Regions from separate parts of the Marinomonas algae genome, predicted to be linked through region 1. Evidence: riboswitches for the same ligand, from Rfam matches in the RefSeq annotation. Region 1 holds a riboswitch; the other holds the start of a gene.

Region 1 (3,767 bases):
CCATTTGCTGAGCACAGATACTTACCCATGGATTGGCGTTTTAGTGTCAAAAGAGCGCTGAAGCAGCTTACCTGTAAACATCTTCTTATTGTCGAAACTGAGCTTTGGCCAAATTTGCTGTTTCAAGCAAAACAACAAGGCCTTCGCGTGGACGTTGTAAATGCTCGATTGAGCGAACGCTCTTTTTTGCGCTACCAAAAATTCTCTTATGTTTCTCGACCTCTATTTAAACTGCCTGATAGTTTTTTAGCGCATGCAAAAAGTGACGCGGAACGATTTGAAGCCTTGGGTGCGAAAAAGGTGTTAACAACAGGCAGTATTAAATTTGATCTCTCTGTTTCTCCTGATGTTTTGCTGGATAATTGGCGTGAACAATTAGGTTCACGTTTTGTCTGGATTGCTGCGAGTACGCATCAAGGGGAAGATGAAATTGCTTTGAGTGCTCATAAGGCTCTTTTGCAAAAAGAGTCGGATGCGTTGCTTTTGCTTGTGCCTCGTCATCCTGAGCGTTTTGATACGGTTTATGCGTTAGCAAAACAACACTTTGAAAAGGTTGGGTTGCGTAGTCAAGAATCACCAGACCAGTGGTCAAAGTTCGATGTAGTCATTGGCGATTCGATGGGGGAAATGATGCATTATTATCAAGCTTCTGATCTTGCCTTTGTCGGTGGGAGCTTGATCAAGCGTGGTGGGCATAATCCGATTGAGCCTGCGTTATTAGGGAAGGTTATTTTAGTGGGGCCTCATACCTTTAACTTTTTAGATATTACAGAGCAGTTGATACAGATAAAAGGGGCGATCCGCTGCTTAGATGAAACAGCGCTGGAAGAGGTGTTGATCTCTTTTGCTAGCAACCCTTCTCTGTGTTATCGAGTCGGGCGGGCAGCTCAACGGTTTGCAGAAAAAAATCAGGGCGCTGTTACTCGAGTGCTTTCTGAAATAGACTTCCGTTGATTGACTCTTTACAATAACGGCTCTTTATCTCATGGGGTGCTTTGGTTTGTTAGAACCTAAGCTGAGAAGCGGAATTGACTGCTAACCCACTGAACCTGATCCAGATCATGCTGGCGTAGGAATCGAGGTAGCAAGCTTTGCACTCTTAGCATCTTGCCGTTTCTCCTGTACGCCGCTCACTTTTTAGGAGCGACACATTGAATAAATTCTTGTTGAAAATATCTTCAGCGGCCCTTTTTCTCTCATCGGCTGCACTTTTCTCTTCTGTCTCATCTGCAGCGGATACATTAAACGTTTATACCTATGACTCTTTTTCTTCAGATTGGGGGCCAGGGCCAAAAATCAAAGGAAACTTCGAGAAAGAATGTGGCTGTGAATTGAACTTTGTCGCTTTAGATTCTTCTGTTGGAATTTTGTCGCGTGTTCAGCTAGAAGGGAAATCATCTCAGGCAGATGTATTGCTAGGCTTGGATCTGAATCTAATGGAAGCGGCAAAACAGACTGGGTTGTTGGCGACGCATTCAGTTGATACATCTGATGTGACTGTTGCTGGTGGTTGGAATGACACCACTTTTGTCCCATTTGACCAAGGCCATTTCGCTTTCATCTATAACTCGGAAACGCTGAGCAATCCTCCGACGAGTTTGAAGGACGTGGTTGAAAATCAAGATCTTCGAGTAATCTACCAAGATCCAAGAACCAGTACACCAGGCTTAGGGCTTCTGTTATGGATGAAGTCTGTTTATGGTGATGACGTGTCTGATGCTTGGGAAAGTTTGGCGAGTCACACGGTGACAGTGACAAAGAGCTGGTCTGATGCTTATGGTTTGTTCTTAAAAGGCGAAGCTGATGTTGTGTTGAGTTATACCACTTCCCCTGCGTATCACATTATTGCGGAAGGCGAGAGTAAGTATAAAGCGGCATCTGCTAGCGAAGGTCTTTATCCTCAAGTTGAATTGGCTGCCATGATGAAAAATGCTCCAAATCCTGCTTTGGCGGAGCGTTTCATGCAATTTATTTTGCAGCCGGAATTTCAATCAGTGATACCTACAGGAAACTGGATGTTGCCTGTGGTTGAGTCTTCAGAGCCTTTACCTGCTGCATTTGATAGTGCTTTGCTGCCAACTAAGAACTTAGTGTTGCCGGCTAAAGAAGTCGCAAAAAACCGTAAAGCTTGGGTTGATGAGTGGTTAAATGCGACGACTCGATAAGATTTCTTAACGTGTTTTCTTTGCGTTTATATCAAGGGCTGACGCCTGCCATTTTAGGTGTTGGTCTCTTTTTGATAATGGGAGCTGCCAGTTTGGCGGCTCTTTTGCGTTATAGTGAGTTGTCTAACTGGCTTGGCTATTTATCTCAGCCTTATCTTTGGCGCGTGATTCGTTTTTCGTTGTGGCAAGCCTTATTGAGTAGTGGGATTAGTATTTTAATTGCCATTCCTGTTGCGTCTTGCCTTGTTCATCGGCGGTTTTTCGGGCGATCGTTTCTCTTGCAGCTTTTCTCTATTTCTATGGTTGTCCCGACAATTGTCGCGATTTTAGGCTTGGTTGTGGTTTATGGCCGTACAGGTTGGTTGAGTCAGTTATTTGGTTTGCAAATTCCTTTGTACGGCTTGACGGGAATTTTATTGGCTCATGTCTTTTTTAATATGCCTTTGGCGGTACGTTTTTTATTGCAAGGCTATGATTTGATTCCTTCGGGTCAGTGGCGCCAGGCGTCCCAACTAGGTTTTTCTCGCCTTTCTGCATTTCGTTTAATTGAATGGCATTATGTGAAAAAAGCTTTGCCCGGTGCTTTTGTGTTGATTTTTATGTTGTGCTTTTCCAGCTTTGCCGTGGTGCTGAGTTTAGGTGGTGGGCCAAAATCAAGCACGTTGGAAGTGGCTATCTATCAGGCTTTGAGGTTTGATTTTGATCTTGGTAAGGCCAGTTTCTTAGCTCTGATGCAGGTGGCGATATGCACCTTGTTTGCTCTTGTTGTGTATCGAATTGCGCCTGTTAATCGTCAAGATGCGAGCTTACTGTCTGCTGAGCGATATATTTTGAAAGACTCTTTCTGGGCGAAAGCCTCAGATCTTGCAGCTATGCTGTGTGTGTTTCTTTTGGTTTTTCCGCCCTTTATCGCGATTTTTGATCCTGTATTCTCGGCTACTTTTTTCGATACTTTGTTGTCTTCTTCTTTATGGAAGTCCGTCATGGTGTCATTGCAAATCGCTTTGCCCGCTGCGGCGGTCAGTTTATTGCTAGGGATCTGCTTTGGTGTTTTGGCTCGATTTTGTGTTGGGCGCAGATACTTGTCGGTTTTACCCAATAAGATTGAGCATCTCGGTAATATGATTTTGATGGTACCTGGCTTGGTGATCGCAACGGGGCTTTTTTTGCTGTTGCGTGATTTCGGTTGGGGGTTTCAGTCGAGCTATTGGATTGTTGTGTGGGTAAATGCTGTGATGGCCTTGCCGTTTGTACTCAGAGCTTTAATGCCTGTTTTGTATCAGCAAGAGCGACGCTTTCGAAATGTATATTTGAGTTTGGGAGTCCGCGGTTGGTCTCGCTGGTGTTTGGAGTGGACTCTCATTCGTCAGTCTGTCGCGCAAGCATTTGGGTACGCTTTGTTGTTGTCCCTTGGTGATATGGGTGTGATTGCTTTGTTTGGCAGTCAAGGTTTGGTGTCTTTGCCTTTGTACCTTTTTCAATTGATTGGTTCTTATCGATTAGAAGAAGGGGCTTGTGTCGCGGTGGTATTGATCACGCTCTGTTTGGTTTTGTTTTATCTGTCATCTCGGCTTATTGGAGGACAAAAGAATGTTAAAAATT
Region 2 (3,767 bases), on a different contig from region 1:
TCCTCACCTATCACTTCCAGCTTAATCCAAGACGTTCCAAAGACTTCCCGCGCCATATGAGCGGTAGTCACAGCTTCCTTTACTGTGTGACAACCGGCTGTATTTGGCAGCACATGCACGTTTAACTGCTGAATTAAACGCCAGAAATCTTGCCCTGCTTTGTCGCCACTGGCTTCACGGCGTAGTGAAACCGTTGCTACGCTGGCTTTACTTTGCTCAAAGGCTTTTGCCAGAATCGCGGGCGAAGGGTATTGTGCGGTTCCTAGCATAAAAGGCGTTTCCAATTGCACGCCGTAAAAATCTCTCATCATCAACCTCCTTGCATTGGGGCAAGCACTTCAATGCGGTCGCCTTCTTTTATTTGTGTGTTGACTCGATTGCCTTGGGCAACAAAATCACCATTTACAGCGGTCGCAACCACAGAATCGCCATAACCTAACTCAATCAAAAGGTCAGAAAGCTGTTCCGATTTCACCGTTACTGTTTCGCTATTTACCTGTATATGTTTCATAAATTTATGACCTCTTTTGAGTATCAGACGCTTTTATGTCAAACCATTCGGATTCCACGCCTTGGTCTAGATAATCAGCCACCATTTTTGCCAAGGTTGGCGCGAGCAGAAAACCATGGCGATATAAGCCATTGGCTCGGACGATCTGCCCTTGACTATGTATACGAGGAAGGTTGTCTGCAAAGGCTGGACGGCTGTCTACACCGATTTCGAGAATTTCTGCTTCGCCAAAGGCAGGGTTCAGTGCGTATGCGGCATTTAATAATTCCATGATAGAGCGCGCTGTGGCGTGTTTTTTCGCACTACTTTCCACCATGGTGGCACCTAGCATGTAAACACCATCTCCACGGGGGACGATATACAAAGGAATACGAGGATGAAGTAAGCGTACGGGTCTAGTGAGTTGCACTTCTGGGCAACGTAAAATCAGCATTTCGCCTTTCACACCACGCAAACTATTTAAATCAGGCTTTGCTTGAATGCCACGACAGTCAATTACTAAGCCGTCTTTGGTTAGGACTTCTGGTTCTACATCTTGGCAAATGAATTCAACGCCTTGCTGTATCAATTTGCTTTTCAATGCACGCAATGCATTCCGTGGAGACAAATGGGCTTCTTCGCCATAATACAAGCCTCGGGAGAATCGACCTGATAAGTCAGGCTCAAGTTCAGCAATGCCATCTGCATCCAATACATCGTAAGCTTGAGTTCGGTTTGCAAAACGCTGTAAGTCTGCTTGATCTCGCTGTAACGCCAATACCAATGAGCCTTGATACTTCACCACGTCTGTATGTTTTTGCCACCAGCCTGCGGCTTTTTTACCGTAATGCAACACCGCATCTTCTGCGCTTTCTACTTCACAATATGGCGCGAGCATGCCTCCCGCCCACCAAGAACAAGACTCCGGGCCGGGCTCCAATTGACGATCAATTACCGTTGGAATGACGCCTCGTTCAACCAATTCCGTCGCCACACAAAGGCCCGCCACACCTGCGCCTAGTACAATGACTTGATCTTTAAATGCGTTCATTTTTTCCCCCACTGACTCTCTGTTTCCCACATACGATGAAAGTGGTGAACAGGCCCATGACCAGACCCAATGTGTAATTGGTCTGCGCATTCAATCGCCCGATGAAGATAAGAGTGAGATTGCTTAACTGCTCCGGCCATCGTCACGCCTTTGGCTAACCAAGCGGCAATGCTGGAAGAGTAAGTACAGCCTGTTCCGTGGGTGTTTTTTGTGTTGATTCGTGGGGCGTGAAATGTGATTGGCTCTAGATTTTCACTCACCAACACATCAGTACAGATGTCACTTTCACCGTGCCCCCCTTTCAACAAAACATGCTTTGCACCGAGCTTGAGTAACTCAAAAGCATGGGGAATAAGTCGACTGTCATCGAAAGCATCTTGAGGAGATAAACCTAACAAGACTTTGGCTTCTGGGTAATTTGGTGTGAGCAAATCCACTCGTGGAATCAGTTCGGATTTGAGTGCGTTAACCGCTGCTTCCTGCAAAAGCGCATCGCCAGATTTGGCAATCATCACAGGATCTAACACCACCAAGCCCTTGAAGTCTTGTAAGGCATTCGCCACAGCAATGACTAAATCACTTGAGAACAACATACCGATTTTAATGGCTTGAACATTTAAATCATCAAGCACAGCGACAATTTGAGCGGTAACAATATCAATGGGAATAGGATGAACGGCGGTGACCGCCTGTGTATTTTGTGCAGTGACGGCAGTAAGCACGCTTGCGCCATAGACACCATTGGCAGAAAAGGCTTTTAAATCCGCTTGAATTCCTGCGCCACCGCCGCTATCAGAGCCCGCAATGGTTAACGCAATTGGTGTTGCTTTTGATGCTGTTTTGTCTTGAAGACGAGACATGTATATCACCCAGTTTTATCAGGCGACATAGGAAATGAGTGCACGAAAAAATGCATAAGAAGACTGCATAACATCGCATCCGTTCCCTACGCCGATACTAATCGGATCAGGTTCACCGGGTTAATGAAATTTCATCTCTCAGCCTACTAAAACGAGGCACCCCGACGGACAATTTGCAAACAGCATAAAAGACTTAAATTTACTTTACAAGCCGTCTTTTGAAATTAAACAAAAATACAGAAAAAATATAAAAGCCCACTAAATCCTTTTATTTTCTATTTTAAAACAATGAGTTAAATATATTTATTAAGCCTTTTTAGCCATGTTAGCAATGGCCTCTTTAACATCAAAAACATGAGTTAAATTAATGATGTGACTCGCGCCATCCAGCATAATCACGTCCACTTCGGCCGATGAGAATATGTCTGGCGCTTTAACAGCATTGTCTGGTCTCACTAAGCCATCCTGACGGCCTTGTAACACAGAAATGGGCATGGATATTTGAGAAAATTCTGTTTGTAAATGTGTCAGGCTTGGTCGAATAGCTAGTACTTCCTCATTAGAATTTACCCAACGCTTTGGGAAACAAATATTGGGTAAACGAGCCATTAATTTATTGAACCAACGGGCTTCCGATAATTCAGGGTCCAAGTCCCCTGCTAACACAATTATCCCTTTGACATATTGAGGGTAATCCACCGCCAACTTTGGTACTAAAGAGCCACCAAATGAATGACCAACCAAGAGGATTTTTTGTTGCTTATTGGCTTTCCAGATAGCTTCTAACATTGGCCCGATTAGCCGTGATTGCTCACTCAAGGAATAAGGAAAGTGGCCTTTATCGTAACCGGATTCTCCCCAGCCTGGCCGGTCAATCGCATGAATTGAAAAATGATTTGTAACCTCTTCATTTTCGAAATAACGGGAAAAGCTGACCCAGCTTCCAGGTGTTCCATGAACAAACACAACACTGCTTTTCATTTCTGGTTGAGAAGCAAGTTGAGGAGAAGAAACATAATGAAGAACATGATCAACACACTGAATATAATGATGAGTGATGACGCTTTCATCTTGATGAATTCGTGCAAAAATGGTCTTATTTTTCTTTATTTCATGGTGGCGTATTCCACCCAATAAAAACGCCATAACACCTCCGATTAGAACACTATCAAAGGTATTTGATTAAGCTTATGAGCAAAAGTTCAGCGGATGGTGCTTTTTGTTAATTCGCCAAAAAAAACATTGTACTTTTTCAGCAAACTGCTTTCTTGAAAACCACTAACATCTATAACTGATGCCATCATTTTTTGATGTTTTTCAATCAATTTAACAGCAGATCTCGCTTCTTTCTTTACATTGTCTAAGT

The links. Region 1 has a riboswitch for thiamine pyrophosphate ahead of thiB (thiamine ABC transporter substrate binding subunit). Riboswitches for the same ligand answer to the same signal wherever they lie in the genome.
Region 2: it holds a riboswitch for thiamine pyrophosphate, as region 1 does, so the genes downstream of both, thiD (bifunctional hydroxymethylpyrimidine kinase/phosphomethylpyrimidine kinase) here and thiB (thiamine ABC transporter substrate binding subunit) in region 1, are expected to answer to the same signal.

What each region holds. Positions count from the first base shown of each region.
Region 1 is NZ_JBLIXK010000001.1:590,930-594,696, reverse strand. It holds gene ACMUMQ_RS02805 (3-deoxy-D-manno-octulosonic acid transferase) at 1-954, shown strand, start outside; TPP riboswitch at 977-1,094, shown strand; gene thiB (thiamine ABC transporter substrate binding subunit) at 1,152-2,165, shown strand; gene thiP (thiamine/thiamine pyrophosphate ABC transporter permease) at 2,177-3,767, shown strand, end outside; gene ACMUMQ_RS02790 (thiamine ABC transporter ATP-binding protein) at 3,756-3,767, shown strand, end outside.
Region 2 is NZ_JBLIXK010000006.1:106,885-110,651, forward strand. It holds gene ACMUMQ_RS10260 (thiazole synthase) at 1-311, opposite strand, end outside; gene thiS (sulfur carrier protein ThiS) at 311-511, opposite strand; gene thiO (glycine oxidase ThiO) at 516-1,541, opposite strand; gene thiD (bifunctional hydroxymethylpyrimidine kinase/phosphomethylpyrimidine kinase) at 1,538-2,401, opposite strand; TPP riboswitch at 2,468-2,575, opposite strand; gene ACMUMQ_RS10280 (alpha/beta fold hydrolase) at 2,708-3,547, opposite strand; gene ACMUMQ_RS10285 (tRNA-queuosine alpha-mannosyltransferase domain-containing protein) at 3,604-3,767, opposite strand, start outside.